One region of the Pseudoalteromonas sp. NZS127 genome, then DNA from elsewhere that is predicted to be linked to it. Evidence: predicted binding sites of a transcription regulator. Region 1 holds the regulator's gene; each other region holds the start of a gene.
What was found. Region 1 encodes sigma-54, which starts transcription at its own class of promoters, with help from an activator protein. Its sites were predicted from a motif close to GTTGGCACGNNNNTNGNNT; they were not measured.

Region 1 (7,748 bases):
GGCTAATCAGCTTGATTACGCACAAAGCCACCTACGCATATTATCGGGCTTATATGGGCTTTTAAAGCCGCTTGATTTAATGCAAGCGTATCGCCTTGAAATGGGCACCAAGCTTGAAAACAGTCGTGGTAAAAACCTGTATGAGTTTTGGGGCAGTGTAATTGCCAATAAACTTAACGAGGTATTAAAAGCCGAGGACGCCCAATACTTAGTTAACCTTGCTTCAAACGAGTACTTTAAAGCGGTTGATAAAAAAGCCCTTAATGCACAAATAATTACTCCACACTTTAAAGACTGTAAAAATGGTCAATATAAAGTAATTAGTTTTTACGCTAAAAAAGCACGAGGCATGATGGCGCGTTACCTCATCGAAAATAAAGTAACTCAGCTAAGCCTGCTTAAAGAGTTTACAGTAGCGGGTTATTACTTTAGCGCCGAAGCAAGTGTGAAAGAGCTTGAGCCAGTATTTTTACGCGATGAACAAAGCTAAAACTTAAACCTTTACCTAATCTATAAAAGCCATGCACAGCATGGCTTTTTTAATACTGGCGCTATACTTGCAATTGATATGCGAATTCAAGATTGATTCTAATCACATTATAAATCAATAGGTGCAAGTTACATGTTTAGTATTCCCTCAATTAGCGACGCCGAAAAACTTATCGAAGAAAAGCTCGGAGGGTGGTTTGATGTCGTTATAAGCCATATTCCTAATTTTATTGTGGCAGTTATTATTGTCATTCTATTTTCTATGCTGGCTCGCTTTGCCGGTAACTTAATGAAAAACTTATTGCGCCGCTCCCTCGATTCAAAACAGATAGCTGATTTAATGGCTTCTATATTTAAAGTGCTGATATTAAGTGTAGGAGTGTTTATAGCACTGGATTTTATGGGCTTAAAAGGCACGGTAACGTCATTACTAGCTGGTGCCGGTATTGTTGGTTTAGCGATTGGTTTTGCATTTCAAGATATGACCGAAAACTTAATAGCAGGTATTGCTATGGGTATTCGTAAGCCATTTAAACCAGGTGATGTAATAAAAACTGATGATGTGTTTGGCTCTGTGCATTCAATAAACCTACGTAATACACTAATAGAGAGCTTTTATGGGCAGCAAATATTAGTGCCTAATAAAATACTATTTAGAAATGTATTGCGAAACTACAGCACGCTAGGCGTTAGACGCATAGAAGTGCCGGTAAGAATTTCATTAACAGAAGACATAGAAAAAGCCGCAAACGTTATTGTGGATAAAATTAATCAATTTGAGTTTGTAATACGCCAAGATGAAACGGCCGTATACGCAGAGAGTTTTGGCGACAGTAGTATTAATTTATTATTGTGGTTTTGGATTAAATACCCTGGTGAGCCAGACTTTATGACAGTACGCCACAAAGGTGTTGTGGCAGTACAGCAAGCACTAAATGAGGCTGATATTCGTATTCCATTCCCAATACGTAGTTTAGATTTTGGGGTTAAAGGTGGCGAAAACCTCGATGCAATAATAAGTAATAAAGTAAATACACAATCGTCAAAGCAAGAAGGAGCCGATGGCTCTACAATCAATAAAGAAGACTAGATAACCTGAACGCTGGTTAAATTATATTGCGTAAAAGTTACTTTTAACCAGCGCGTATTTACACAGTAATGTGCGCTGGTTTATTTATTAAACCAGCAACCAAGTTGCGGTGCCTAAAAAGGCAAATATACCTACTATATCGGTTACTGTAGTGAGTATTACACTGCCAGCAAGTGCAGGGTCTATTTTCATACGTTTAAGTATTATAGGAATACACGCACCCGCCACACCCGCAACAACTAAGTTCATAAACATTGCAAACGCCAGTACCGCGCCAAGCATTAAGTCCCATTGCCATAGGGCTATAACACTGGCAATTAAAACAGCCCATAAAATACCGTTTAATGCACCAATGGCTAGCTCTTTTATCATTACAAAACGTTGGTTAGTTTGGTTAATATGACCCACTGCTATACCACGAATAACCAAGGTTAATGACTGGCTACCGGCCACCCCACCCATTGAGGGGACAATGCCGTTAAGCACGGCTAAAATAGGCAGTATTGCTAAAGTGCCTTCAAAAAAGCTGGCAACAAAAGCGGCTGCCAGAGCCGTTAATAAGTTAACACCTAGCCAAACAGAGCGTTTTTTTGAGCTTTTTAAAACCGGTGCGAAGGTATCTTCTTCATCATCAAGACCCGCTAAACCTAATAAGTGATGCTCTGCGTCTTCACGAATTACATCAACAATGTCATCGATAGTAACACGGCCAAGTAGCTGGGCGTTGTCGTCAACTACTGGGGCTGATATCCAGTTATGACGTTCAAATAACTGCGCCACTTCGCTTTCATCCATCGAAATAGGAATAGACTCACAGTCTTCATCCATTAGGTCGTGAACAATTTTTTCGGGCGAATTGGTTAGTAAGGTGCTTAACGATAAAGCGCCTAAAAAACAGTTATGCTTATCGACAACGTAAAGGTCGTCGGTACCCTCAGGGAGTTCGCCGCGCAGACGAATGTAACGCAGTACCACATCTAGGGTTACATCAGGGCGAATGGTTACTGTATCTGTGTTCATCAGCGCGCCAGCAGAGCGTTCCTGATAGGAGAGTGCTTGCGTAGCACGTTCTCTATCTTGAATGTCCATGGCGCTAACCACGTCTTTATAAACCGTGTCAGGCAGGCTTCGCAGTACTTCACCTAAGTCATCGTGGCCCATGTCTTCAGTGGCAGCAGCAATGTGCTTAGGTTCCATTTGGGCAATAATGCCTAAACGTACATCTTCAGAGAGTTCTTCAAGGACATCACCTTGTACATCTGGATCAACTAATTGCCAGAGCAGGCGACGAACTTTATGTGGTGATGATTCTAGTAAAAGTGCGGTATCACAAGGAGCTGTTTTTGCCAGCATGCGCCTAACTTGAACAAACTGACCACTATTGAGTGACTTGGTCACTTGTTGTAATTGTTGTAGTGGATAGTCTTGTTCGAAAGTTTCGGGCATTGGCGTCCTTAATTTATTTTTATAACGTTAGGGAAGAAGTTAGTCATTAACTTCGTTCAGTTTATCTTACTTTTTTTAGCCAAACTAGCTTAAGGTTTCACTAACCCTATATTTTAGCTCGTTTACTTGGTTTAAATAAAGTGCCTACTATTCTTGTTCGTTAAAGCGCTGCGCTATTAATTGGCCAACGGCATGTAAAGCATGCTCTGCATCGGGTCCTTCGCACACTACTTTTACTTCTTTACCTTGGCTGCTTTCTAGTAACATTAAAGCCAGTACGCTATCGCCAGCGGCTTCTTTTTCATCTTGAAATAAGGTAATAGATGCGTCAAATTGTACCGCTAATTGTGCTAATACGGTAGCAGCTCTAGCATGCAGGCCTAGCTTGTTTTTTATTAAAAATGTATTTTCTAAGCGCATAAGATACTCTACTTAAGCTGAACAGATGATTATTTAAATTGAATTATTTTTCTTGCTCGCGATGGCGAATTTTTACATTAGGGTGAGACATAGCAAAGCTTTCACCAATTGTTTGCGCTAAATAAACTGAGCGGTGCTGACCACCAGTACAACCAATAGCAATGGTTAAATAACTGCGATTATTACGCTCTAGGTGTGGTAACCACGTTTGTACAAAGGTTTGAATTTGCCAAGTGAATTTTTGCACAATACTATGACTAGCTAAATAATCTTTTACTGGTTGATCTAATCCAGTTAAAGGCTTGAGCTCCGGTTCCCAGTGTGGGTTTGGTAAAAAACGCGCATCAAAAACATAATCAGCACCTTTGGGAATACCATGCTTAAAGCCAAACGACTCAAAGGTAATGATAAGCTGTTTGTCTTTTTTACCGAGTATGGTTTCACGCATAGATTCAGCAAGTTGATGCACACTTAAATCGGTTGTATCAATGACATGATCAGCCCGCGTTACGAGTACATCGAGTAATTCTTTTTCCTTTTTTATTGCTAAATCTAGCGGTAGCGAATCAATCGAAAGCGGGTGCAAGCGACGTGTTTCTGAATAACGGCGGATTAACGTTTGATCGTCGCTATCTAAATAAAATAACGTTGGTTTAGCAAAGTCGGGTAAGTACTCAAGAATATCGTTAAACTGCTGCTGGTCTTTAGGCAGGTTACGCACGTCTATACTAACGGCTATTTTATCGTAGTTATCAGAGACACTGCGCACTAATGAAGGCAGCAAATTTACCGGAATATTATCTACACAATAGTAACCTAAATCTTCTACAACACGTAAAGCAACTGACTTACCAGAACCTGATCGGCCACTTATAATAATTAATTCCATTTACCACCCCTTTATTAGTAACTAGGATTGATCCAAAATAACTTGGTATAACGCTTCATCAGACTTTGCCGCACGCAATTGCTTACAAAACTCTTTATCGTTTAGTTTATCAGCTATTGTGGCTAGTGTTTTCAAGTGCTGCTGGTTATCGCCATCGGGCACTATAAGCGCAACAAAAATATCAACTGGACGATTATCAATTGCATCAAAATTAATAGCGGTTTCGCTTATTAAAATTAAGGCAAGAGGCTCTTGTGCCCCGCTCATACGGCCATGTGGAATTGCTATTCCTCGGCCAATACCGGTACTACCTAGCTTTTCTCTTGCCAATAAAGCAGTGAGAATATCTTGCTGAGGTAAATACGGCATTTTTTTATGCGCGAGTTCACTGATGAATTCTAAAATTCTTTTTTTACTATTAAAAAGGACCACAGCTTTGCTGCAGTCCTGGCATATAAGTGAGCTTAATTTCATAGTGTTAGTGTCGAGCAAACTTCTCTTTGTGTTTAATTACTTGACGATCGAGTTTGTCAATCAACGAGTCAATGGCAGCGTACATATCTTGGTGTTCGGTCGATGCAAATAGCTCAGCGCCACTTACAAAAATTGTTGCTTCAGCTTTTTGACTTAATTTTTCTACATCGAGAATAACATGCACATTAGTTATGTGATCTGAGTGTCTTTGCAGCTTTGCAAATTTATTATTTACATAGTCTCTTAATGAGTCTGTAATGTCTACATGACGACCAGTTAAGTTTAGTTGCATCAGCATTTTCCTCTTTGTTGTACGTCTTAAATCAAGCTTTTACGTTGATTCGACGGGGGAATAGCCAGAGATTCGCGATATTTTGCAATTGTCCGTCTAGCTACTTTAATTCCTTGCTCAGCCAATATATCTGCAATCTTGCTATCACTCAATGGTTTGGCTAAGTTTTCTGCAGCTATCAACTTTTTAATCAGGGCACGTATGGCAGTTGATGAACATTCGCCACCATTTTCGGTGCTTACATGGCTTGAAAAAAAGTACTTAAGCTCAAAAATGCCACGTGGAGTGTGCATATATTTTTGCGTAGTGACCCGTGAAATAGTCGACTCGTGCATTTCAACTATTTCGGCAACATCGTTTAATACCATAGGTTTCATGGCTTCTGGGCCATGTTCAAAAAACGCTTGTTGCTGCTTAACAATACAATTAGTTACTTTCAGGAGTGTTTCGTTTCTACTTTCTAGGCTTTTAATAAACCATTTAGCTTCTTGTAAGTGCGAGCGAATAAATTGGCTGTCACCGCTGGATTTTACTGTACGAGACATAGCCGCATATTGGCTGTTAACACGTATTTTTGGCATGCTATCTGGGTTTAGCTCTACCACCCAGCGGCCTTTTATTTTTTTAACAGACACGTCAGGTATAACGTATTCAGACTCTTCTCTGACAATAGTATCCGCAGGCTTAGGATTAAGCGTATGAATAAGTGTCATTATTTCTTTAAGCTCTTCTTCTTTGAGCTTAGTTTTTTTCATTAACGTACGATAGTCGCGAGCAGCGAGTAAATCGATATGATCAGTTAACACCATTTTTGTTTCGTTAATATAAGGGGTGTCTTTATCAAATTGATTTAATTGAATGCATAAGCATTCTTGCAAGCTGCGAGCTGCAATACCAACAGGATCAAATAATTGAATGCGCTTTAGCACTGCTTCTATTTCATCTAGTTCTACTTCGTGTTCGTCGTCAGTTTCTTGGTTAAAGCTTGCTAAAAGGTCTTCGCAACTGAGGGTTAAAATACCAGAGTCATCTACGGCTTCAACAATAGCTATGGCAATAGCTTCGTCGGTAGGGCTAAAAGGGGTGAGCTGTAATTGCCACATTAAGTATTCATGCAGGGTTTCGGTTGATGCACCTTGATAAATAGATTCATCTTCAGGCATTGGCCCTGATGAAGAGGCAGGCGCTGCGCTCATATATTCATCCCATGATACATCCATGGCCATGTCGTCGCTTATGGTGTCTTTATTTAGTGCTTCACCGCTATCTTGCTCATACTCGCTTGGGGTGTCGTCAGCAGAGGCGCTAACAGTAATGTCATCTGCTTTTTGCTCGTTTTTACCTGCTGATTCTTCCGTGTAATCTTGTTCATCAACTTCAAGTAATGGGTTGCTATCAAGTGCTTCTTGTATTTCTTGCTGGAGATCCAAGGTACTAAGCTGCAATAAGCGAATAGCCTGTTGCAGTTGCGGAGTCATTGTAAGTTGCTGGCCCATGCGCAGCTGTAATGATTGCCTCATTTATCTCTAACAATCCTTATAAATTGATATGATTAATCTTAGCAGATGCTTATAGTAATAACATAAATATTACAGTTTGAACTGCTCGCCTAAATAAACATCACGTACTGTTTTATCGTTTAATACAAATTCAGGAGTACCAGATGCAATTAGCTCCCCATGAGAAACAATGTAGGCTTTTTCACAAACATCAAGGGTTTCCCTTACATTGTGGTCGGTAATTAGTACGCCAATACCACGATTTTTAAGGTGTTCTATAATTTTTTTAATATCGAGTACTGAAATAGGATCCACGCCAGCAAAGGGCTCATCAAGCAATATAAATTTAGGATCTGCAGCTAAAGCACGTGCTATTTCTACGCGGCGACGTTCACCACCAGATAGTGCCATACCTAAGCTGTCGCGAATATGTTGCAGGCTAAATTCGTCCAACAAACTATTTAGGGTTTCTTCCCTGGCTTGTTTATTTAGTTGCTTACGCGTTTCTAAAATAGCCATTAAATTTTGATACACAGTGAGCTTTCTAAAAATAGAAGACTCTTGTGGTAAATAACCAATACCTAAACGAGCACGGCTGTGCATAGGAAGTAAGGTAATATCGTTATCATCAATTAATATTTTACCTTTGTCGCTAGGAACTAAGCCTACAATCATGTAAAAGGTAGTGGTTTTACCTGCGCCATTTGGGCCAAGTAAACCAACAATGCTGCCAGCTTTTACTTCAAGTCCTACATTTTTAACAACTTCACGGCCTTTATAGCTTTTTGCTAATAGCTCTGCTTTTAATGTACTCATGGCTGACCTTTATTGAGTTTTTGTTCTTTTTTTACGTCTATAGGCACTAAAATAGTGTGTACCCGATCAGTTGAGTTTTCATCTTTTTCAGCACTTATAAGCTGTTGCTCTATATCGTAGGTGATGCTTTTAGCCGTAATTTTTTGCCCAGCTTGAGAAATGTTTGCATCTCCTACTAGGGTTAAAAAACGTTTCGCTACATCGTAACGTACTTCGTTAGCGCTGGCGCTCATGACAGTACCATCTGCTTGCTTTTCTTCAAAATATGCAGGACTGCCCGTGGCAATTAATAGTTGTTTATTATCGCCAAGTTCGTCGCGCTTATGTACTTCT
Region 2 (7,748 bases), on a different contig from region 1:
CGAAATAGATATGATTAATCAAGTTAATCATAATGTTGACAAAGTAGACTATGCTTTTACTGTACACACAAATGATTATTTACACGCATTAGACGTTTTAACAGAGCAGCAAGCTCAGTTAACAGCACAAAATATTTTTGGGTTAACAACAGTAGCTAAAGTATCTGCTGTTGGTATGGGTATGAAGTCACATTCGGGTGTTGCTAGTTTATTTTTTGATGCATTAGCTGCAGAAAATATTAACGTTATTTTAGTGTCTACATCAGAAATTAAAATATCGGTTTTAATAGATGAAAAATACCTAGAGTTGGCTGTTCGTGCATTACATAAGATATTTTTAACAGAAAATGAATAGATTGATAGGTTTTACTTACTTTTTAGTCTGATTTTCATTAAAATGTTTTAGCGGAATCTTATAATTTTATTGGAACAAGGGAGCAAAAGAATGCTAATACTAACTCGTAGAGTAGGTGAAACCCTAATGATCGGTGACGAAGTAACCGTTACTGTTCTAGGTGTAAAAGGGAATCAAGTTCGAATCGGTGTTAACGCACCAAAAGACGTTTCAGTGCATCGTGAAGAAATTTACATGCGTATTCAAGCTGAAAAGTCTAACCCTGAACCTGGCAATGCTTAATCAGCAATGTACATAACTTAGTTACATACTGAGTTATTGCCAAAAGCCACTCACTGAGTGGCTTTTTTGTGTATAAAATTAAGTATTTCGGCAGTTAATATATGCTTGGATATATACTGCATGCCTTTTTTATTTTTTAATAGTATGCCGCGCTCTGTGGTGATAACTTCGTTAATATCTGACCACAGAAGTTGGGTGTTTTTATAAAAGTTACTTGATTTAATCCCTTCTTCGTCAAAGGTAAGGGTGACCTCAGATCCCGAGGCTTTGCTTAGCATTTGTCTAGTAACCCACCAAGGTCGGCGATAATAAAAGGCAATACATTCAAGTACCGCAACCATGATCAGAAAAGATCCTAGGTAATGATCGTCTAAACCATAAATCCCAAATAATCCGAGAGCTATTAATAGTGCCAATAAAAAGTATTTTGGTTGCGCGCGCTTGCTATGTGCAACTGATTCGTCAAAGCACTCATAAAAATAAGGCTTATCAAGCGTGTAGGTTGTTGTAAGTGTCATATAGGAGTTCTTAAAACATAATTATATGCATTTTAACAAGCTAACCAGTAAATGCGCAGTTATATAATAAATAACTGCATAATAGATAAACATTTTGGCGTTTATTATTTATCAGATCCAATCTTAAGTTTAGGTGTTATTTTATTACACGCATAAAAAACGGCTCATTTTAGAGCCGTTTTTTTAATAAATTAGAAGAATTAACAGTTTGTTTCTTCTGCATTTACACCTTCTTTTACTTCTTCACATGCATCTTCAACTTTGTTTTGCACGTCAGTTACTGCTTCGTCAATACGTTCACCAGCATCTTCTGCATGGTTATCTTCACAACCCATAATAAATAAACTTGCGAATAGGCCAATTAGTGCTGCTCTTAAAGTTGTCGAATTCATAATGTAATTCCTTGTAAATTTTGATTTAAATGATTTTTAATTAGTTTTAAAGCTTTAGTTTGTTACCTAGGGCTTTTTGCCACGTAGGGCACCCGATACTAAAGATATAACTAAAAGTATTAAAAATATAAAAAATATAATTTTTGCAATACCCGCTGCGGCGCCTGCTATACCACCAAAACCTAACACTGCAGCAATTAAAGCAATTACTAAAAAAGTGATTGTCCAGCGTAACATTGTATTCTCCTTGGTTTATCAAATTTGCTCAACAGATATAATGCGAGTTACGTGCCATTGTTTTTTTGCCTTTAAATCAATGGTTTGTTTTTATTTTTTTTTGTTTCGGCGCGCACTCAATGGTAAGTTTTACGCTTTGCTGTGTAATTTATTCATACTGATATAAGTGACTATGGATGTTAGTTTTTTATAAGAGAAGCTAACGCATATTGACCTTTGTGAGCTGAGTTAAGGGACTATTTAATAGCAGCGCTTGATTTGCGAGCCTAGTGGCCTTAATAACAACTACGTTATTTTGCTGCTTGTATTTGTGTAGTGATAAGTAAAGTTTAGTAGCGCTTGTGAACTTTACTAATGGGTATTATTTACTGTTATGTAAGTAATAAAAATAACGGCGGCTATTTAAAAGGTTGAATAATTAGCAAACACGCTTGGTAAGACCAATTGCCAGTGGTGAAATTACTTTATGCTAATGTGGTTGTTAGCACTTTACTTTGAGTGCTTTATTAACGGGTTTTAGGCCTCCTATATAACTTTTATTTATATTCACTATTTTTATTGTCTATGTAATAGCGCGTATCTAGTCCTTTTTGTAGTGTTAAGTTAATTAATAGCATGTTAGTTTTGTTTAAATTGGTTTTACCAATTTACAGGCTATAGACAAAACACTGTTTTTTGTTATTATTCAGTGAATAATTATTTACGTAAAACGATTTTTTATTTTGATTTCGGTATGATTTTTATAGGAGAGGAAAATGGATATCGCTGCTTTACTTACAACAGCAAGCAACTTAATGCTAACCGGTATGGTGGGGGTGTTTGTGTTTCTGTCATTATTAATTACCTGCGTTACGGTTATGTCTAAGCTGGTATCTCGCTTTACAGAGCCTGAGCTTGCAACACCTGCCAGAACACCGTCTTTTAAATCACAAGGTGTGCCTAATGAGCACATCGCCGCAATTAGTGCTGCCATTGCTCAGTACAAAACAAACAATAATTAAAGGAGCACTTAAATGGCTAAATTAAAATTAACAGAACTGGTACTACGTGATGCGCATCAATCATTGTTAGCAACTCGTATGCGCCTTGACGATATGCTACCAATTGCAAAAAAGCTTGATGATGCAGGTTATTGGTCTATTGAGTCGTGGGGTGGAGCTACGTTTGATTCGTGTATTCGTTATTTAGGTGAAGATCCTTGGGAGCGTATTCGCGCACTAAAAAAAGCGATGCCAAATACTAAACAGCAAATGCTATTACGCGGTCAAAATTTATTAGGTTACCGCCATTATGCTGACGATGTAGTAGAAAAATTTGTAGAGCGTGCCCATAAAAATGGCGTTGATGTATTTCGTATATTTGATGCAATGAACGATGTACGTAATCTTGAAACGGCAATTAAAGCGGCTATAAAAGTAGGCGCACATGCCCAAGGGACTATTTCTTATACAGTAAGCCCTGTTCATACGCTTGATATGTGGTTAACGCTAGCTAAGCAGTTGGAAGATTTAGGCTGTCATTCAATTTGTATTAAAGATATGGCGGGTTTATTAAAGCCGTACGATGCTGAAAAACTAATTAAAGCACTAAAAGAAACTGTATCTATTCCAATTGCAATGCAGTGCCACGCCACAACAGGTTTAAGTACTGCGACTTATCAAAAAGCGATTGATGCAGGCATTGATATGCTTGATACCGCAATTTCATCTATGAGTATGACTTACGGACACACCGCAACTGAAACTATTGTATCGATAGTTGAAGGGACTGAGCGTGATACTGAGCTTGATTTAAATCACCTAGAAGAAATTGCTGCTTACTTTAGAGATGTACGTAAAAAATACGCGGCATTTGAAGGTAGCTTAAAAGGGGTTGATGGCCGTATTTTACTCGCGCAAGTACCTGGTGGCATGTTAACTAACATGGAAAACCAGCTTAAAGAGCAAGGCGCAGCAGATAAGCTTAATGAAGTTTTACTTGAGATCCCACGTGTACGTGAAGATCTTGGCTTTTTACCTTTAGTAACACCAACGTCGCAAATTGTAGGCACTCAAGCGGTACTTAATGTACTAACGGGTGAGCGCTATAAAACAATTACTAAAGAAACAGCTGGCGTATTAAAAGGTGAATATGGCCTAACACCAGCACCTATGAATAAAGAGCTACAAGAGCGTGTGCTTGATGGAGCAGAGGTAATTACTTGCCGTCCTGCAGATAATATTGCACCTGAGCTTGCAACGCTTGAGGCTGAATTATTAAAAGAAGTACAAGAGCAAGGTTTAACTCTTGCTGATGAGCAAATTGATGACGTACTAACGTATGCATTATTCCCACAGGTTGGTTTGAAGTTTATTAAAAACCGTAACAACCCAGATGCATTTGAGCCAGTTCCTTGTGTTGAAGATAAAAGCAATAAAGCTCCCTCTAAATCAGCTTCAAATAACAACAGCGTTAAAGCTGAGCAATACAGCGTAAAAGTAGACGGTAAAGTTTACGACGTTGTTGTAGCTCAAGGCGGCGAGCTTAAAGAAGTTACATTAAAAGACTCAGAACATATTCCTCAGTCTGCTTCGGTTGCATCAGGCGAAACACTTAACGCCCCTTTAGCCGGTAATATTTTTAAGATAAAGGTAAAAGCAGGGCAAGTTGTGAATGAAGGTGATGTAGTGATTATTATGGAAGCCATGAAAATGGAAACTGAAATACGCGCTACGCACACCGGAACAATTGCTGAAGTGTTAGTTGGTGAAGGCGATGCTGTAACTACCGGCGACGCTATGATTGCATTAGCTTAGGAGTAAATAGAGGATGGATGGTATTTTAAACCTCTGGCATGCCACAGGCATTGCTAACTTTACATTTCCAGCGTTGATTATGATTGCGGTAGGCTGTTTATTATTGTTTTTGGCAATAGCCAAAAAATTTGAGCCCCTATTATTATTACCTATCGGCTTTGGTGCAATATTAACTAATATTCCGGTGGCAGGTTTATCCGACCCCGGCGGCTTACTGCATTATGTGTATTATGTAGGTATTGATACCGGTATTTTTCCACTATTAATATTTATGGGGGTAGGCGCGTTAACTGATTTTAGTGCGCTAATTGCTAACCCTCGTATGTTGCTATTAGGTGCAGCTGCACAGTTTGGTATTTTTGCTACACTGTTTGGCGCTATTTTACTTAACTATGTACCTGGTTTTGAATTTAGCCTGCAAGATGCGTCGGCTATTGCGATAATTGGTGGAGCTGATGGCCCAACCGCTATATTTTTAGCCTCTAAACTGGCACCCGACTTGTTAGGTGCGATTGCGGTAGCTGCTTATTCGTATATGGCATTAGTGCCAATTATTCAGCCGCCAATTATGCGCGCATTAACCACGGTTGAAGAGCGCCAAATAAAAATGCCAGAGCTGCGTAAAGTATCTAAAAAAGAGAAAATTATTTTTCCGTTAATGGTACTTAGCTTAACAGCAATGTTTTTACCTGCGGCGATACCTCTGGTTGGTATGTTTTGTTTAGGTAACTTAATGCGAGAGTCTGGTGTTGTTGATAGATTAAGTAACAGTGCTCAAAACGAAATCATCAATGTTACAACTATATTTTTAGGTTTAGCTGTAGGCTCAAAGCTTGCTGCAGATAAGTTTTTAACTGTTGAGACGATTGGTATTTTAGTGCTTGGCGCACTGGCTTTTGCTATAGGTACAGCCTCGGGCGTATTTATGGCTAAAGGGTTAAATAAAATATCTAAAACGCCGATTAATCCATTAATAGGTGCTGCGGGAGTATCGGCTGTACCCATGGCGGCGCGCGTAGTAAATAAAGTAGGCCTTGAGAGCAATCCGCATAACTTTTTACTTATGCATGCAATGGGGCCAAATGTTGCCGGAGTACTAGGCAGTGCAGTTGCAGCAGGTATTTTATTAGCACTTGTTGGCTAACATCAATTTTAAAATCCAACCGATTAGCGCAGTTTACTGCGCTTTTTTTTATGCTTAATTTATAGAGATAGGTTTTTATCGACTGTTTTTGTTACAGTAAGCTACTTGTAATTAATTAAGGATAGCCGGCATGCATGACACTCCTTTGGCAAAATATTTACCTAATGTTAGCAAGCTCATATTTGGTTGTATGGGACTTGGGGGAGGCTGGAATAAAGACCCCTTAACTAATACTCATACCCAGCAGGCACATGTTTGTATAGATACAGCAATAGCCGGTGGCATTAATCTTTTTGATCACGCCGATATTTATACATTTGGTAAAGCTGAGCAGGTGTTTGGCCAAGTCCTTAAGCAGCGCCCAGAGCTGAGAGAGCAAATTTATATCCAGTCAAAGTGCGGAATTCGTTTTGCCGATGAGCAAGGGCCAAAGCGCTACGACTTATCAAAGCAATGGATTGAGCAATCAGTAGAGGGCTCTCTTAAGCGGTTAAATACTGATTATTTAGATGTACTTATGCTGCACAGACCCGACCCTTTGATACAAGTTGAAGAAGTAGCTCAGGTATTTAGTCGCTTAAAAGAAAGTGGCAAAGTACGTCATTTTGCGGTGTCTAATATGTCGCAGCAACAAATACAGTTTTTACAAACAGCCCTTGATATGCCCATAGTTGCCAACCAAATTGAAGCAAGCTTAAAGCAATCAGCCTGGGTTGATGAGGGGGTATATGTCGGTAACCGCGATGGCAAAGACATTAACTTTACTCCCGGCTTTATAGAATATTGCACCGAGCAGGAAATACAAATTCAAAGCTGGGGTAGCTTATGCCAAGGATTATATTCAGGAAAACAGCTGCAAAATGCATCACCTGCAGATATTAATACCGCTATATTAGTTAATAAGTTAGCAGCACTTTATAGAACGTCTGCCGAGGCTATTGTATTGGCTTGGTTACTGCGCCATCCGGCATTAATTCAACCGGTAATAGGCACAACTAATGCTAAGCGACTGGCTGCATCGTGCAGCGCTGTAAATATAGAATTAACCCGAGAGCATTGGTATGCATTATATGTCAGCGCCAAAGGGCACGAGTTACCCTAATTTAGACCCCCACTTAAGGTATTACTATGAATATATTCGTTATTTTAATTAGCTTGTTTGTCGCATTGTTAATATTAATTCCGTTATTAGAAAAGTATCAAAGTAAAATAGGCTTAGATGGCGCTAAAAAATACAGTAAGTATATATGGCCACTGGTAATGGTATCGTTAGTGGTACAGCTAATTTATGTATTAATGAATTAGTGTGTCAGTCTATTATTCATAGGCAAAAAAATTATAGGTACAAAAAAGCCTTTGCAAGTTACCTAGCAAAGGCTTTTTTAATAATGATTTAATATTACTTAAGTGCTAACTGTAGTTCGCGGTTGCGCTCTAACTGGGCAATAAAGTTATCAGCAATAGGCTTAAACTTGGCAAGCTCTGCACGTGGCAGCGGCTCTGACTTAGGCAATTTAACGGTTTTAGGATTACGATGAACACCATTAACTAAAAATTCATAGTGTAAGTGGGCACCGGTCACACGACCAGTAGAGCCAACAGTACCGAGTTGCTCACCTTGCTTAATTTTTTGCCCTGTTTTTACTAGGCGTTTATTAAGGTGCAAGTACTTAGTTACGTACTGTGTGCCATGGCTAATAAATACATAGTTACCATTATATTTACTGTAACCCGATTTAATAACTTTACCGTTACCTGAGGCAACTACCGGCGTGCCAGTGCGCGCCGCAAAGTCTATACCGCGATGCGCTCTAACTTGCCCCGTTACTGGGTGTAAACGTCGCGGGTTAAAGCTTGAGCTTATATATTTAAAACTAACTGGTGCACGTAAAAATGCTTTTTTCATGCTGCGCCCTTCAGGAGTATAAAAACTACCGTCAGTGTGGCGAATTGCAGCATAGCGCTGGCCTTGGTTAACAAATTCCGCAGCAATAATTTTACCAGTACCAATAAACTCACCATCTA
Region 3 (7,748 bases), on a different contig from region 1:
CCGGTTGCTTTAAATACATTTTTATAAGCATCTAATACAACGTGGTTAGCTTTGTCGCCAATTGCATGGGTGTTGGCACTAAAACCGCTTTTAAAACTAAGCGTAAATAACTCTTCTAGTTTTTGCTGGGTTTCGAGCATTAAGCCATGGTGGTTTTTTCTATCGGCATAATCCTCAATTAGCGCCGCGCCACGCGAACCTAATGCGCCATCAGCATAAACCTTAACGCTGCGAATAGACATAAAGTCGTTGGCATCTTGGTATCGACCTGCTTTTAACATGGTTTTTAAATCGTGACTCGCGCCACTGAGCATTGCCACAATACGCAGTGGTAAATTGCCTAGTTCACCGCGTTCTTTGTATAATTCCCAAGTGGTTTTATCTATACCCGCATCATGGGTTGAGGTAATCCCTAAACTTAATAAATGATTACCGGCAGCATCTAAAGAGTCACTAAGAGTTTGTTTTGATGGTTTTGGCATAAATTGTTTAATTAACGATTCTGCTTTATCTACAAATATACCAGTAGGATTGCCAAATTCGTCTTTAATAATTTCGCCGCCTTCTGGCGATTGGGTGTTTGCAGTAATGCCCGCAAGCTCTAGGGCTTTGCTATTTACCCAAATAGCGTGGCCATCAATTCTCGATAGTACAATAGGGCGATCGCTCACTACTTTGTCTAAATCGGCAGCGGTAGGAAACTGCTTTTTTTGCCACAGCTCTTGATTCCAGCCACGGCCAATAATCCAACCTTGTTTGTTATTTGCAAATACCTTGAGTTTATTAGTAACTTCATCAATAGAAAGCGCACCGCGTAAATCTAATTGTGACAGGTTATTACCTAAACCAATAATGTGACCGTGTGCGTCAATTAAACCCGGTAATAGCGTATTGCCATGAGCGTCAATAAGCTTGGCATCAGGAAAGCTATTTTTTAGCGTATCGCCGCCAAGTTTAACTACTTTACCGTTTTTTATAACTAAAGTAGAAAACTGCTGCACTTCACCTTTGTACAAAGGTGTGTAGCCGTTGGCGTTGTAAATAACTTTAGTTTGCGCAACCGCAAGGCTTGAGCCTGCGCAAAGGCAAGCGAGTAGCAAAGGTTTGATTATTTTTTTGAGTGGCATAGTGAGCTTATTTTTATTGTTAATGGCTTTAACATAACAAACTCACTTTTATAATACCAACCACTTGAGGTGGTTGGATTGTTATTTGTGCAGAGTAAGCCAGTTAATTTATTGGTAAATTAATTACTGACTTGCATAAAGTGTAAATTCGCTTAAAGAGAGGTGGCCGTCTTTGTCTTTATCGTAACTTGCAAAACGAGACCATAGGGCAGGGTCACTGGCTGTTTCTGCTCGGCTTAATAAGCCGTTTTGGTTACGATCAAATTTTTCAAATTGCTTGGCAATGTTATTGCTGCTGGCAAAGCTTGGTGTGCTACAAACACTAAGCGCAACGAGCGCTATATAGCTTATATTTTTCATAAATTACTCAGTAGAGGTTATTCGTAAGATAATTTTTAAATTCAACCAATGAAATTTTATTATCTTGGTTTTTATCCCATTTGCTAAAGTTGTTTAGTAAGTGCGGTTGAGCCTCAAGCTCATGGTGAATTAAATAGCCGCTTTGATCTGTATCAAGGTGATCAAAACGTTGCTTTACATCAAGTGCTAATGAATTAAAGCTTAGTAATAATAAGCAACTAACTAAACAAGCGCGTATCTTCATGGTGCTCCTTCGCAAAGCTCATTTTAATGTCATTCGTAATAAAATAAAGTACTTGCCATAATTTAACGCCCAACATTAAATCCATTTACACACTCCCTCAGGGGTTATAGCAAATACTTTTAGTTAATTTTACAAGACCAAACTTGAATTTAAACTTAAGGCTTAAACGCCTCAAACTCTTTTTTAGAGATCATTTCATCGTTATTTACATCTAAATCAGAAAACTGTTTCATTACTTCTTTATCTTTTTTGGCTTCGGTAATAGATATTTTTCCATCCATATTTTTATCTAAAAAAGCAAAACGAGCATTAAACGATGAAGCCAGGGCAGTAGCACTAATAACTAAAAACAGTAACGAAAATGCGGCTATAAGCTGTTTCATAAAAAACTCCTTTGGTTACTAGGTTAGTTACTTAATAAACTGTTTAAACTCATCTAGCGACAGCTGACCATTTTGATCAGTATCTATTTGTGAAAAGTTTTCATGAAGTACGGCGTCCTCACCTGCTTCAGCTTCGCTGAGAGTACCGTTACTGTCTTTATCAAGTTCATTAAAAGTAGCTTGTACATCCATTGCCAGCGCGTTAGCGCTCAAAAAGCCTAGCGCAACGATTGGCATAATAATTAAAAAGCGATTACTCATGGTCATTTCCTTATAAGATAAACTTAGATTAACTATTACAAAAACGATGCCAATTATTTTTATCTTTTAAATTCAGTTGCTTATGGTTTTTGGTGTTATAGGTTAAGCAAGTTTTACAGGTATCTGTGTGTTTTTTGCAACGAAATTTGGCTTATAAATAAAGAAGCAATATAAATCAAAGAGTTGAGTTGTTGCTGTTTGGCAACAGGCGGCTTTACAGTACGAATAACAGATATGTAAATTGATTCAGCTAGTGTATAACTTAAACGCTTAATAATAGGCTGTTTAAAGTTACTAAAGGATGGATGCAATGCCAGCAGTGATGGCTGAAAAATACAAAGCAATACTTAATTGGCGCCCTAATTTAATTAGCCAGTTTGTAATGAGTATGCTGCTGTCGTTATTACCCTTATCGTTAGTGGTTATTGTATTTTTAAATGCGCTTAATAAGCAGTTAGCTGTAACTCAGCAAATTGTTAGTAATAACTACCAAGTAACTAAATCGTTTAATATTTTAAAACAAGAACTCAATAGTTTAGAGCGCGCTACTCGGCAAAATTGGGTACTAAAAAGTGAGTCACTCGATACGCTCATAGTTGATAAGTGGCAAGCATCGCTACAAAGTATTGAAGATCTTACACGTATAGCGCCCAGTAAAAGTCACACCGCACAATGGCAGCGTTTAACGAATACTCTGCAACTAGCACACACTCAACTTGTTGAACAAAAACAACAGCAGGTAGCCTTGTTTTTACCTATTAGCGATTTACTCGCCGAACTTACCTTATGGTTACGCGATAAAAGCGAAACCCAAATTACTAATAATCAAAAAGAAATAGCGCAGTTGCAAACTTCATTTATTAACTGGCTGGTGGCGCTAATTCCGCTAACACTCTTAGTAGGAGGCGGTTTTTTGTGGCGTATAAGTGGCCGTTTAAAAAGCCTGACTAAAATTATTGGTAAATTAGGGCAAGGTGACTGGCAACAAAAAATAGCCGTGCAAGGCTCAGCAGAGCTAGTTGAATTAGGTAATAAATTACAATGGGTGCAAGCTCAGTTACATATACTTGAGCAGCAAAAAGACACCTTTTTACGCCACGTTACCCACGAACTTAAAACACCTCTAGCCTCAATGGTCGAGGGCACCGACTTGCTCAGCGATGAAATAGTTGGCCCTATAACTAAAGAGCAACGCGCTGTACTTGAGCTTATTAGCCAGTCTATGGTGCGCCTTCGTACTATGATTGACAGCCTACTTAGTTATAACGCGATTCGTACTAGTAAAGACAGCGTAAGTGAGGTTGAGTTTAATCATTTAATTAATAAAATTAATAGTCATTTTGAGCACCGCCTAACAGCCCGAGAGCAAATCCTTATTTGGCATAACAACTTACCTAATAAGGCGCTTGCGTTACCTGGGGAGTTAATTGAAATGATTTTAGTGCAATTAATTTCTAATGGCTTAAAGTTTTCACAACACGGGCAGGCAGTATCTATAGCGTTAACCTTTGAGCACAGTAAGCTAAAAATGGCGATAAGCGACGAGGGATGCGGAATTAAAGAGCACGAAAAAGCACATGTTTTTAGCGCATTTTATCAAGGTAAGCATAGCAAAAATGTTACGCTACAAGGCAGTGGCTTAGGCTTAACTATTGTTAAAGAGTCAGTAGAGCAATTAAACGGACAATTATTAATAGAGCAAAATGAACCCCAAGGTTGTCGATTTTTAATTACGCTTCCCATAATAACAAATCAAGGAGTTAACTAGTATGACCTCGCGTTTAATGGCTATTTTATGTGTGTGTGGCAGTGCCATCATTTTATCGGGGTGCAAAACTAATAACCCCCAACAGCAAGTGGTTGATAGCCCAGTGGCGCAAACTCAAACTAAAGTAACGAGCGATAAAAACAGCCAGCCAAGCCCAAAGCCTCGGCCTAAAAGCGATCCTATGTATCCCCCTGCGGAGCAAGTAATAGCCTGGCATGCTAATAAATGTGGTGGTTTTAAGTTAACCCCAGATAACAAAGATTTTGTTGGCGAAAAAGAACTAAAAAACTTTTTTCAATTTATGTGTTTAAACACTAGTAGCGATCCTAATACGGTAATGAGTAAGTTACTTAAACTTGACCAAGCTTACTATTGGCCAGACGATATAAAACAGTATTTATGGCTACAAAAACAACAAGTAACACTACAAATAAATGCTAAAAAAGAGCAGCAAGCACTTAATAATAAAATGCAACAAACGCTCTCGTCATTAGCAACCATAGAGCAGCAACTGTTATTACGCGAAGAAACTAAGGAGCAGTAGTTATGCCAGCAATAAAACCGCAAGGTGCAAAAGTATTATTAGTGGATGACGATGCCAGCTTATTAAAATTGCTCGCTATTCGTATCGAATCAAAAGGCTACGAGGTTACCACCTGCGAGAGCGGCCTAACTGCGTTACAAATATTAAAAAGCCAAGTGTTCGATGCCGTAGTAACCGACCTGCGCATGGACGAAATGGATGGCATGGCACTGCACCGCCAATTGCAAAGCCGCTATCCGGCATTGCCCGTTATTATGATGACAGCGCATGGCTCTATTCCTGATGCGGTAGAGGCTACCAAACAAGGCATTTTTGCATTTATTACCAAACCAATAGATAAAGACGAGTTATTCGACAGCTTAGCAAAAGCGATAGAAATACACGGCGTAAATGCCGATGAAATAATACCCACTAGCAATATAGTTACCCGTAGCGGCGCTATGCTACATTTGCTAGAGCAAGTTAAACTGCTAGGGCCAACGCAAGTTAACGTATTAATATCGGGAGCCAGTGGTACGGGTAAAGAGTTATTAGCTCAAGCTATTCATCAGCATAGCCATGTAAGTAAAGGCCCATTTGTAGCGATAAACTGCGGCGCAGTACCGGGTGAACTGCTAGAGTCAGAATTATTTGGTCATAAAAAAGGCTCGTTTACCGGCGCCATAAAAGATCACCAAGGACTGTTTCAACAAGCTGAGGGAGGCACCTTATTTTTAGATGAAATAGGTGATATGCCGCTAAATTTACAAGTTAAGTTACTGCGCGTATTGCAAGAAAAAACCATACGTCCAGTCGGCTTTCAAGAAGAAATAGCCATAGATGTTCGCATTGTATCGGCAACTCATAAAAACCTCCCCGAAGCGATTATAAATCAGCAGTTTAGGGAGGATTTATACTACCGCTTAAACGTGGTTAATTTAAAACTCCCTCCTTTGTGCGAGCGTCGCGAAGATATAAGTCTACTTGCACAATACTTTAGCGCCAGTATTGCAAAGCGAATGAAGCAAAGCGAAAAACACTTTGCCAACGACGCCATGCACGCACTCGTGCGTTACGACTGGCCAGGTAATATTCGCCAACTTCAAAACGTGGTAGAGCAAGTTGTAGCACTTACCCCAAGCGAAGTTATTTCAGAGCATTTAGTGCTAAGTGCATTAAATAGCAACGAAAAAAATGTAGAGCCATTGTCGCTAAACGACGCTAAAAAAGAATTTGAACGCGACTACGTAATAAACACCCTTAAAATGGCTGGTGGAAATGTCGCCGAAGGCGCAAAACTAGCTAAACGTAACCGTTCAGATTTTTATAAACTGATTAAAAAGCACAATATAGATGTTGATAATTTAGCTTAAATAACCAATTTATAGGAACTAAACATGCAGTTATTCATGGTGTATTTAGGTGGGCGAATTCAGGGCTGCCATATAGAAATGCACGACATTCGTTTTGTAGTTGGGCAAAACATTGAGCAAACCTATACTAAATTAAAAAGCCAATGGGTGGGCGACAAAAACAGCGTGCATATGGATAGCTACATGGCAATTAACCACATAGATGGTTATAAAGTTACAGTAAGCGACACGCCAGTTGAGCAAACTAAACAGCTTTACTTTGTAAACTTAGGCGCCTACAGAAGCGATTTAATGGCTGAGCAACACGACTTTGCACTGTATGTAGCAAGCAGTAGTCAAGAGGCCAAACAGCGCGCTAAAAACGATTTACTCGCTGGCTTTAGCCATATTCATAAAGATGATTTACACGACGTAGACGATTGCTTTGCAATAGATTTACTCGACAGCCAGCTTAGTATAAAACTGACCCCAAGTGGGCAAGCACAAAAAATTAAACCTGATTGGTTTGGTTATCATGTACTTTAAACACATAACGCAGGATTAAGAATCCTGCTCGTTTTGTTCTTTTTTTTCGCTTTTAGCCGCCATTTTAAAGGCTACAACCACTAAGCCAAACATTGCAAATGGTAGCGCTGCTAACATGTATTCAATCATGTTACTGTCTTGATAATCTGCTTGCATAAAAAAGTGCCCCACCACACACATTAAAATAACCACCAGTAATATAGGCAGTAGCATGAGTTCTTTTTTTGCAGAGTGCTTTTTCATTGTTGTTATGACTTTAGCTAAAAATAAAGCGCTATTGTAATGAGCAAGTTAGCGGTAGGTCAAACTACTCAGACTTTTAATATGGTTTTGGGTATAATTAGTACCATTAATTGCAGTTTTGGTATTTGTTTTTGGAGGTTACGTGGATAAAGCATTGGAGCAGGTTTACCTAGTTGGTGGTGCAGTGCGTGATTTACTGCTAAAAAGAGCATCAAATGACAACGATTATGTTGTTATTGGCGAAACGCCACAGACAATGGAAGCGTTAGGCTTTGTGCCAATAGGTAGCGACTTTCCGGTTTACTTACACCCAAAAACCAAAGAAGAATATGCACTTGGGCGCACTGAGCGAAAAAGTGGTAAAGGCTATACCGGTTTTGTGGTTGATGCCAGCCCAGATGTGACTCTAGAGGAAGACTTAGCCAGACGTGATTTAACTATAAACTCTATGGCGCTCGATGCTAACGACAATATAATTGACCCATTTAACGGCCAACAAGACCTTAAAGATAAAATACTGCGCCATACAACAGATGCATTTGTAGAAGACCCAGTGCGGGTGTTGCGTATAGCTCGCTTTTTAGCCCGTTTTGGCAGCGAGTGGCGTATACATCCGAGCACTTATGCACTAATGCAACAGCTTAAGCAGCAAGGCGAGCTTAATCATTTAGTGCCAGAGCGAGTATGGTTAGAGACCGAAAAAGCCCTGGGTGAAAAGCATCCCGAACTTTATTTTCAAGCGTTGCAAGGCTTAGGGATTTTTCCCGAGCTTGAGAAAATGGTTAATGTGCCGCAACCTAAACAACATCACCCCGAGGGTGATGTGTTTGTGCATACCATGTTAGTACTTAGGCGTGCAGCCGATTTGAATTTTGATTTAGCAACGCGTTTTGCTGCATTAACTCACGACTTTGGTAAAGCGATCAGTTTTAAAAAACGCG
Region 4 (7,748 bases), on a different contig from region 1:
TCAACTTGTGCTTGGCGCAGTTCATTTTGTATTGAGCTCATTTCATCACTTAACGTTTGGTACTGCTTATGTAAGCCAGCTGTTTGTGTAATGTATTTAGCTTCAACCCAACCTTCACGATCTTTATCATCCTTAACTTTTAAAAAACCGTTTTCTTCACTCGATAATAAGGTCAGTTGTGTGCCTGCATCAATAGAGCCGAGTAAACGATAGTTTTTGCTCGCACCAGAGCGCATAAACGTATAAAGATTGTCAATTATATAAGCTGTTTTTGCATTGGTGGGGGCTGCTGTTTGAGCTTCTTCTGCTTGGCTCGCAAATGTTGAGGCTGTTAAAAACAGCCATAATAAACAGTGTTTTAGCATTTATTTACCTTGTTAATCTAACCGTGTCCGTTTAGAACGTGATTTTATATTTCACATAAGTATAGCGATAATATGGATTAAATTGCGCAATAGCAAGGTTGATATTGTAACCGGTGTTATTTTATTAGCGGCCCATTTTGACTAAAATATTTGCAATATGGGGCGGCTTTGTTTATTTTGACCACTTATTAATTTTAAGGGTAATCCGCATAACTAATGGATACTGAGATAGAACTAAAATTTTTGGTATCAGATGCCGTCATTCCACTGATCCCCTCATTAATTACACAATTTGCAAAAACAGTTACTAATAAGCCATCTCGAAGTTTACAAAATGCTTATTATGATACGCCAAGCCGTGAGCTTAGAGCCCTTGATATTGGCTATAGAACGCGTTGTGCTGATAATAAATGTGAGCAAACAATTAAACTCGCCGGTGAGGTTGTTGGGGGCTTACATCAACGCCCTGAATTTAACTTACCAATAGAGTCTAATCGTCCAGATATAATGGCATTTGACCCATCTATTTGGCCTCATGGCATGCAAGCCAATGTTATTGCAGAAAATATACATCCGATTTTTAGTACTAACTTTATTCGCCGTACTTGGTTAATTGAGACTCAAAACGGTGCAAAAATTGAAGTAGTGCTTGATAAAGGTGAAATTGCCGCAGCGGGTAAAGTTGAGGTGATCAGCGAGCTTGAAATTGAACTTGTTGAGGGCAGCCGTAATGAATTATTTGCGCTAGCCGATAAATTAGTAAGCCAAAACTGTATTCGCTTAGGTTTGTATTCAAAGGCCGCAAGAGGGTATCGCCTTGCTGACGACACGCCACTGCAACCAAGTAAGTCTATTGGGTTTGTTAAACTCAAAGGGCAAGTAACCCAAGAGCAAGCATTAATAGAGGCTATGGGTTTTGGTATTCGTTTTGTGCAAAAGCACGAACAATGTTATTTCGATAAGCCAAGTTTAAAAACATTAAAGCGAGTAACCGACGGTATAAGCTTAATTCGTCATAACTTTTGGTTGTTTGACGACATTGTTAGCAAAGAAAGTACTGAGCATTTACGCAACGAATTAAAGTGGTTACTCAGCGAGTTAGCGTGGGTTGAAAATGCAATTCAATTAAAAACCTATACTTCTAAACGCCACGCTTTTTATAAAAAAATAAACAACGCACCGGCATTAACACAAGTTATTAATGACCTAAAAGAGCTACAGCCTAGCATTGACGACATTTATGCGCTGTTTCATAGTGCACGCTATAATCGTTTAATACTGTCGTTAACAACCTGGTTAATAGACAAACAATGGCGCAAGTTTTGGGATCAAAAGCAATTACAAAACGCTGACCAATCGGTAGCCAGCATTGCTAACCGTTTGTTTGATAAAGATTGGCGAAATTTGCATAAGCTGTTACCTAAAGAACAAACTTTAACCGCGAATGATTACCTTAATATACGCACACAATTAGAGAACAGTTTACTAAGTGGTAATTGTTTAGGTGCGTTATTTGATAAAGAAGAGCGCTTAGAGTTTAGACTTCCTTGGCTTGATATTTCTCATGGTATGTACGAGCTTAGTACCCTTGACTATTTAAAGCAGCTTTGCGGTGGTCAAGAAGATGAAAAGCTAGCTAAAATTCAAACATGGCTAGCACAAAAGACAGAATATTTGGTAAGTGCAATGGAGCAAAGTAGATTGGCTTCGTTCGATATAAAGCCTTATTGGCTTTAGATTTACAGAATATGATTAAATAAAAAAGGCTCATTACGAGCCTTTTTTATGTTTGCTGATTAGTATTTAGCAGCTTGGCCTTCTTTAGGTAATGCCGCTTTTATAAATTCACGTAAGTCGGTATTAGAGCTCTCTAAATCCGCATGGCGTAAGTACATCATATGTCCGCTTCTGTAGCCTTTAAAGCTTAAGCGGTCTTGCATTTTGCCACTTGGATCTAACTGCCATAACGTATATTTAGCATCAAAGTAGTTAGTTGCACCGTCATAATAACCCGATTGAATCATTACCTTTAAATACGGGTTTTGCGCCATAGCTAAACGCAAGTTTTCGCCGGTGTTATTACCGCTTCTATCCCATGGGTGCACATTACCAAACAGGTTATATTTAATATCTGTTTTATAATTTAGCTCTTCACGTAAGTAATGATTAATAGCGGGTGTGAAAGAGTGTAACCACGACGTGAGTTCTGCCCAGTAATCAGGCGACTCGCCCGCATCGCGTTTATCAATACCTAAATAACGCGAGTCTAAGCGTCCTACCATTTGGCCGCGGTCACGTAATAGCTCTTTCCAAAAAAACTGCGTTGGAACATCTAAGTTATTTTGCTCTACAAAGGTTTCAGAAAGCCCAGCATATTGCGCCATTTTTTTAATTATGCGGCGTTTTTCATCATCTGCAATAAAGCCGCCTTTAGCCAGTGCGGGGATCAGTTCGTTAATTGTAAACTGCTCAACTTCAGGCAGTAACTCGTCTAGGTCTTTAGCTTGTAAGTTGGCATTTAATGCTTTGTGATACCAAGCTGTAGCGGCAAAGTAAGGCAGGCGGTTAGCTGCTTTAATTGGGCCGTCGCGCTTAATGCCAATATCGGTTGGTGAAACCAATACTACGCCGTTAATGTACATCCATTGGCTATTTTGCAGTTCATGAGCAAGGCCCGATACACGTGTTGTACCGTAGCTTTCGCCAATTAAAAACTTAGGAGAGCGCCAGCGCTCGTTTCTGTTTACAAAGGTATTGAGCCACTCAGCGAGGTACTTAATATCGGCTTTTACGCCAAAAAACTGCTCTTTTTGCTCAGCTTTAGAGAGTAATTTACCGTCTTTATCTTCAACTACGCGAGAGTAGCCGGTGTTTACCGGATTTACATATACAATATCGGCAATGTCGAGCACTGAGTAAGGGTTGTCTTTAACCCCATATGGTTGAATAGGGTAGCCTTCATCATCAATTTTTAATACGCGAGGGCCAGTATAAGCAAGGTGCATCCAAACCGATGCCGAGCCAGGGCCGCCATTAAACGAAATAAGCAAAGGGCGCTTTGCTCTGTCATCTACCTTATCGCGGGTGTAGTAAGTATATTGCAAGGTTGCTATAGCATCGCCTTTGTCATCCCAAACAGGTTGCGTACCGGTTGCAACCGTATATGAAAAGCGCTGATTATTAATTTTTGCTTTGTGCTCAGTAACCACTTTGCTGTCGATATCAATACGACGCTGGTTATTATCGGCAAAGGAGGCACTACTAAGTGTTAAGGCAATGGCGGCAATAGGTAAAAAAATACTTTGGCTAAACTTCATGAATGACCCTTTTTTATTGTTAATGTTCTATTAAAAGAAATATTCAGTAAAAAAACAAAAGTATTGAGACTAGTTGCCGATAATAGTGGTTGAGTAAATAGAATGTGTAAAAACTTAGCTTTTAACGCTTTGTATCGCTCTTTATTTCGATCGTAATGAAAGTAATGTATATTCGCATCTATTTATAAATAGCAGCTTAAATAAGTGAGATTTACTTTAAAAAAATAGTGGCAAACCGACAGGGTGTGTAATTTGCTTTTTAATAAATTTAAAATCTCATTAAAGGCTTTAAATTTATGATGAACATATGGTTATAAAACAAGTAATCAAATTAGAAGTAAAGAGAAGCCCTATGCAAAGACTGTTGATAGTTGAAGATAGTAAAGTAGTACAACAAGTCCTTCGCCATATATCTGCACAGTATCTTGATGTTGCCATTGATTTTGCTTGGTCTTTATCTGAGTGTAAGGAGTTTGTAAGTAAGCACAGCTATACACTAGCCTTAGTTGATTTAACGCTCCCCGACGCACCAAATGGTGAGGTGGCCAAATATACCTTATTAAAAGGTATTCCTACTGTGGTGCTTACTTCTAAGATGGATGAGTACAAGCGCCTGCAAATGTTAGAATTAGGCGTAATTGATTATGTGATAAAAGATAACCGTGACTCATATAATTACGCTATAAAATTAGTTGCACAGCTGTTGCGTAACCAAGGCTGTAAAGCATTAATAGCCGACGACTCGGTTTTAAGTCGTACTTTAATGAAGCAAATGCTAGAAAAACAATTATTTGCAGTCAGTGAGGCGCACGATGGACGCCAAGCATTAGATATGCTCAAAAACGATGCTGAAATTAAATTACTCATGACAGACTATGCAATGCCAACAATGGATGGTTTTGAATTAGTTAAAGCGGTGAGAAACTTTAGAGGCCGTGATGACTTAGCAATTATTGGGTTATCAGGCGCGAGTAAGCATGGTTTATCGGCGCGATTTATTAAATATGGTGCTAATGATTTTTTAACTAAACCTTTTATGAATGAAGAGTTTCATTGTCGTGTATTGCAAACCATGGAGCAGTTATCGTTAATTGCAGACATTAAAGAAAGTGCTTTTCGAGATCATCTTACCGGGCTTTATAATCGTCGTTACTTTTATCAGTATGCTGAAAAACTACTCAAAAATAAAAATCAGAAAAATAGCTTAGTGTTACTCGATATAGATTTTTTTAAAGCAATAAACGATGAATTTGGGCATGACGGCGGCGATCAGGCACTTAAACAAGTGAGTAATTTAATCCGTACTTCATTTTCTAACAGTACAGTGGCACGTATTGGCGGTGAAGAGTTTGCAATTATATTAACGCAAGTAGAAGTTGAACAAGCCGAGAAGTGTTTAAATTTATTTATACAAAAGTTCGCAAGTTACGACTTTACTATCAGTGGTAAAACCTTATCAATAACAGCAAGTATAGGCCTAGCCGAATTTCAAAATACCAGTTTAACCGCTGCTATGCGTGTTGCCGATAGAGCTTTGTATCAAGCTAAGGAGCAAGGGCGCAATTGTGTGGTTTTAAATAGTACTTTGCAGCTAGCAGAGGTTACAGCTATACGTTGAGTTAAATACACACGCACCAATCAAGTATTATATATAAAAAAACGCACCTAATTGGTGCGTTTTTTTGTTTTAAATATAAAATATTTTTATAAGTTATTGTTTTTTATTGCCATATAAAAATGGCATAAAGCTTGGATTGTATTAACTAAGAAAAACAATAACGTGTCCTAAGGGGACTAAAATGAAAATGATTAGTGCAATCATCAAGCCATTTAAATTAGATGAAGTGCGTACAGCACTCGCTGATTTAGGCATAGAAGGGATGACAGTTGTTGATGTAAAAGGCTTTGGTCGACAGCGTGGTCATACCGAATTGTATCGTGGGGCTGAATACCAAGTTGATTTTATTCCTAAAATTAAACTCGAAATTGCCACTCGTACTGAAAACTGCCAACGCGTAGTTGACTCAATTACGCAAGTTGCAGGCACCGGCAAAATAGGTGACGGTAAGATTTTTGTGTACGACCTAGATCAAATTGTTCGTATTCGTACGGGCGAACTTGATGAAGATGCACTTTAAGGGGGATTTATGGAAAGTACACTGATAGAACTAAAGTTTTCGCTCGACACCTTTTATTTTTTAATTTGTGGCATATTAGTAATGTGGATGGCCGCAGGGTTTGCCATGCTAGAAGCGGGTTTAGTACGCTCAAAAAACACCACAGAAATATTAACTAAAAATATCGCCTTGTATTCAATTGCATGCACCATGTTTTTACTCGTTGGTTACAATATTATGTATGTAGGGAATACCGAGGGAGGCATCATTCCTTCATTTGGTGGCTTAATTGGTACACAAGCCGCTGATGCTGATCACTCTCTAGAATCTGATTTTTTCTTTCAAGTTGTTTTTGTTGCCACGGCTATGTCTATTGTCTCGGGTGCGGTGGCTGAGCGCATGAAGTTGTGGGCATTTTTGGTGTTTACCTTGGTGTTAACTGGGCTTATATATCCTATTGAGGGTTACTGGACTTGGGGCTCTGGATTTTTATCGTCAATGGGTTTTGTTGACTTTGCTGGCTCAGCAATAGTGCATGCAACCGGCGCATCAGCGGCATTAGCTGGCGTATTATTACTGGGTGCACGTAAAGGAAAATATGGTAAAAATGGCGAAATATACCCAATTCCGGGGTCAAACTTGCCTTTGGCAACGTTAGGTACGTTTATTTTATGGATGGGCTGGTTTGGTTTTAACGGCGGCTCGCAGCTACTTATATCAGATGCAGAAAACGCGACTGCTGTAGGAAAGATTTTATTAAACACCAATGCTGCTGCTGCAATGGGGGCTGTTTCAGCACTATTTGTTTGTAAAGCATTATGGGGTAAAGCCGATTTAACTATGGTATTAAATGGCGCGTTAGCTGGGCTGGTTGTGATTACCGCCGATCCGCTTTCACCTTCACCATTGATGGCGTGTTTATTAGGGTTATTAGGCGGCTCATTAGTGGTATTTAGTATTGTTATACTTGATAAGGCAAAAATAGACGACCCAGTTGGCGCTATTTCTGTGCATGGCGTATGTGGAGTACTTGGTATTATGCTAGTACCAGTGACAAACGCCGAGGCAAACTTGGTAACTCAGTTAATAGGCTTGTTGTGTATTATTGGTTTTGTGTTTATTTCTTCGCTGCTGGTGTGGGCAATCTTAAAGCATACTATGGGCATTAGGGTTACCGAAGAAGAAGAGCTAAACGGTATGGATCAACACGATTGTGGCATTGACGCCTACCCAGAATTTGTATCGGTTCGTAGTAATTAAATTTAAGTTATTGTGTGTTGTCCAAAGCGCTACTTAGGTAGCGCTTTTTTATTTCAGGGGAGGTTAACTTTAGTGCTGCTAAGATGGGTTGTTAATTTACCTTATAATGGTGAACTAGTAGGTGACTATGCTAAGCTCACGTCCGTAAAATAAACCTTGGAATAAATTACATTTAAATGGCTGATAACAAAAAAACACCGACAGGTAAAACCCCCACAAAGCGCAGCGCTAAACCCTCTAAAAGTACACCGCGTAACGGCGCTAAAAAAAGTACAAAAAACAAATCATCAGTTGCTCAGCGATCTTTACTCAATAAACTATGGTCTATTTTTTGGAAACTTAGTTTAGCGACATTTATTGCTATGGCGCTTTATTTTATTTACCTCGATGCAAAAATAACTCGTCAATTTGAAGGTAATAAATGGCAGCTTCCTGCGCAAGTTTATGCACGCTCGATGGCGTTTTACCCCGGGCAGTTCTTATCAAGCCAAGAGGTTATTTGGGAGTTAGAGCGGCTAAACTACTCAGCCGTTAATAGGTTAAGTCGTACAGGGCAATATGTTAAAACTGCCAACAGCATTAAAATATATCGTCGCGATTTTGAATTTTATGACGCGCTAGAACAGGCGCATATAATTGAACTGCGTTTTGCAGGGCAAAAAGTGGCTAGTATTAAAGACAAGTTTGGT

Region 2: the regulator sigma-54 is predicted to act here: its motif matches at 1,825-1,843, upstream of I6E78_RS15335 (DUF1328 family protein).
Region 3: the regulator sigma-54 is predicted to act here: its motif matches at 2,411-2,429, upstream of I6E78_RS07190 (EF-hand domain-containing protein).
Region 4: the regulator sigma-54 is predicted to act here: its motif matches at 5,419-5,437, upstream of I6E78_RS13160 (P-II family nitrogen regulator).

The regions. Positions count from the first base shown of each region.
Region 1 is NZ_JADYWN010000001.1:142,899-150,646, reverse strand. It holds gene yaaA (peroxide stress protein YaaA) at 1-490, shown strand, start outside; gene I6E78_RS00735 (mechanosensitive ion channel family protein) at 623-1,579, shown strand; gene mgtE (magnesium transporter) at 1,667-3,025, opposite strand; gene I6E78_RS00725 (HPr family phosphocarrier protein) at 3,173-3,445, opposite strand; gene rapZ (RNase adapter RapZ) at 3,489-4,334, opposite strand; gene ptsN (PTS IIA-like nitrogen regulatory protein PtsN) at 4,356-4,808, opposite strand; gene hpf (ribosome hibernation promoting factor) at 4,813-5,100, opposite strand; gene I6E78_RS00705 (RNA polymerase factor sigma-54) at 5,127-6,620, opposite strand; gene lptB (LPS export ABC transporter ATP-binding protein) at 6,690-7,415, opposite strand; gene lptA (lipopolysaccharide transport periplasmic protein LptA) at 7,412-7,748, opposite strand, start outside.
Region 2 is NZ_JADYWN010000020.1:16,863-24,610, reverse strand. It holds gene I6E78_RS15355 (aspartate kinase) at 1-355, shown strand, start outside; gene csrA (carbon storage regulator CsrA) at 446-637, shown strand; gene I6E78_RS15345 (YcxB family protein) at 688-1,155, opposite strand; gene I6E78_RS15340 (hypothetical protein) at 1,356-1,547, opposite strand; gene I6E78_RS15335 (DUF1328 family protein) at 1,614-1,784, opposite strand; gene I6E78_RS15330 (OadG family protein) at 2,540-2,785, shown strand; gene oadA (sodium-extruding oxaloacetate decarboxylase subunit alpha) at 2,798-4,579, shown strand; gene I6E78_RS15320 (sodium ion-translocating decarboxylase subunit beta) at 4,593-5,723, shown strand; gene I6E78_RS15315 (aldo/keto reductase) at 5,854-6,825, shown strand; gene I6E78_RS15310 (hypothetical protein) at 6,852-7,028, shown strand; gene I6E78_RS15305 (peptidoglycan DD-metalloendopeptidase family protein) at 7,123-7,748, opposite strand, start outside.
Region 3 is NZ_JADYWN010000005.1:146,878-154,625, reverse strand. It holds gene I6E78_RS07210 (amidohydrolase) at 1-1,127, opposite strand, end outside; gene I6E78_RS07205 (EF-hand domain-containing protein) at 1,251-1,487, opposite strand; gene I6E78_RS07200 (hypothetical protein) at 1,495-1,731, opposite strand; gene I6E78_RS07195 (hypothetical protein) at 1,887-2,114, opposite strand; gene I6E78_RS07190 (EF-hand domain-containing protein) at 2,142-2,375, opposite strand; gene I6E78_RS07185 (HAMP domain-containing sensor histidine kinase) at 2,686-4,143, shown strand; gene I6E78_RS07180 (hypothetical protein) at 4,145-4,687, shown strand; gene I6E78_RS07175 (sigma 54-interacting transcriptional regulator) at 4,690-6,039, shown strand; gene I6E78_RS07170 (DUF1543 domain-containing protein) at 6,064-6,564, shown strand; gene I6E78_RS07165 (hypothetical protein) at 6,580-6,807, opposite strand; gene I6E78_RS07160 (multifunctional CCA addition/repair protein) at 6,950-7,748, shown strand, end outside.
Region 4 is NZ_JADYWN010000014.1:77,080-84,827, forward strand. It holds gene I6E78_RS13140 (TIGR04211 family SH3 domain-containing protein) at 1-365, opposite strand, end outside; gene I6E78_RS13145 (CYTH and CHAD domain-containing protein) at 582-2,102, shown strand; gene I6E78_RS13150 (S10 family peptidase) at 2,162-3,682, opposite strand; gene I6E78_RS13155 (GGDEF domain-containing response regulator) at 4,035-5,300, shown strand; gene I6E78_RS13160 (P-II family nitrogen regulator) at 5,482-5,820, shown strand; gene I6E78_RS13165 (ammonium transporter) at 5,830-7,059, shown strand; gene mrcB (penicillin-binding protein 1B) at 7,236-7,748, shown strand, end outside.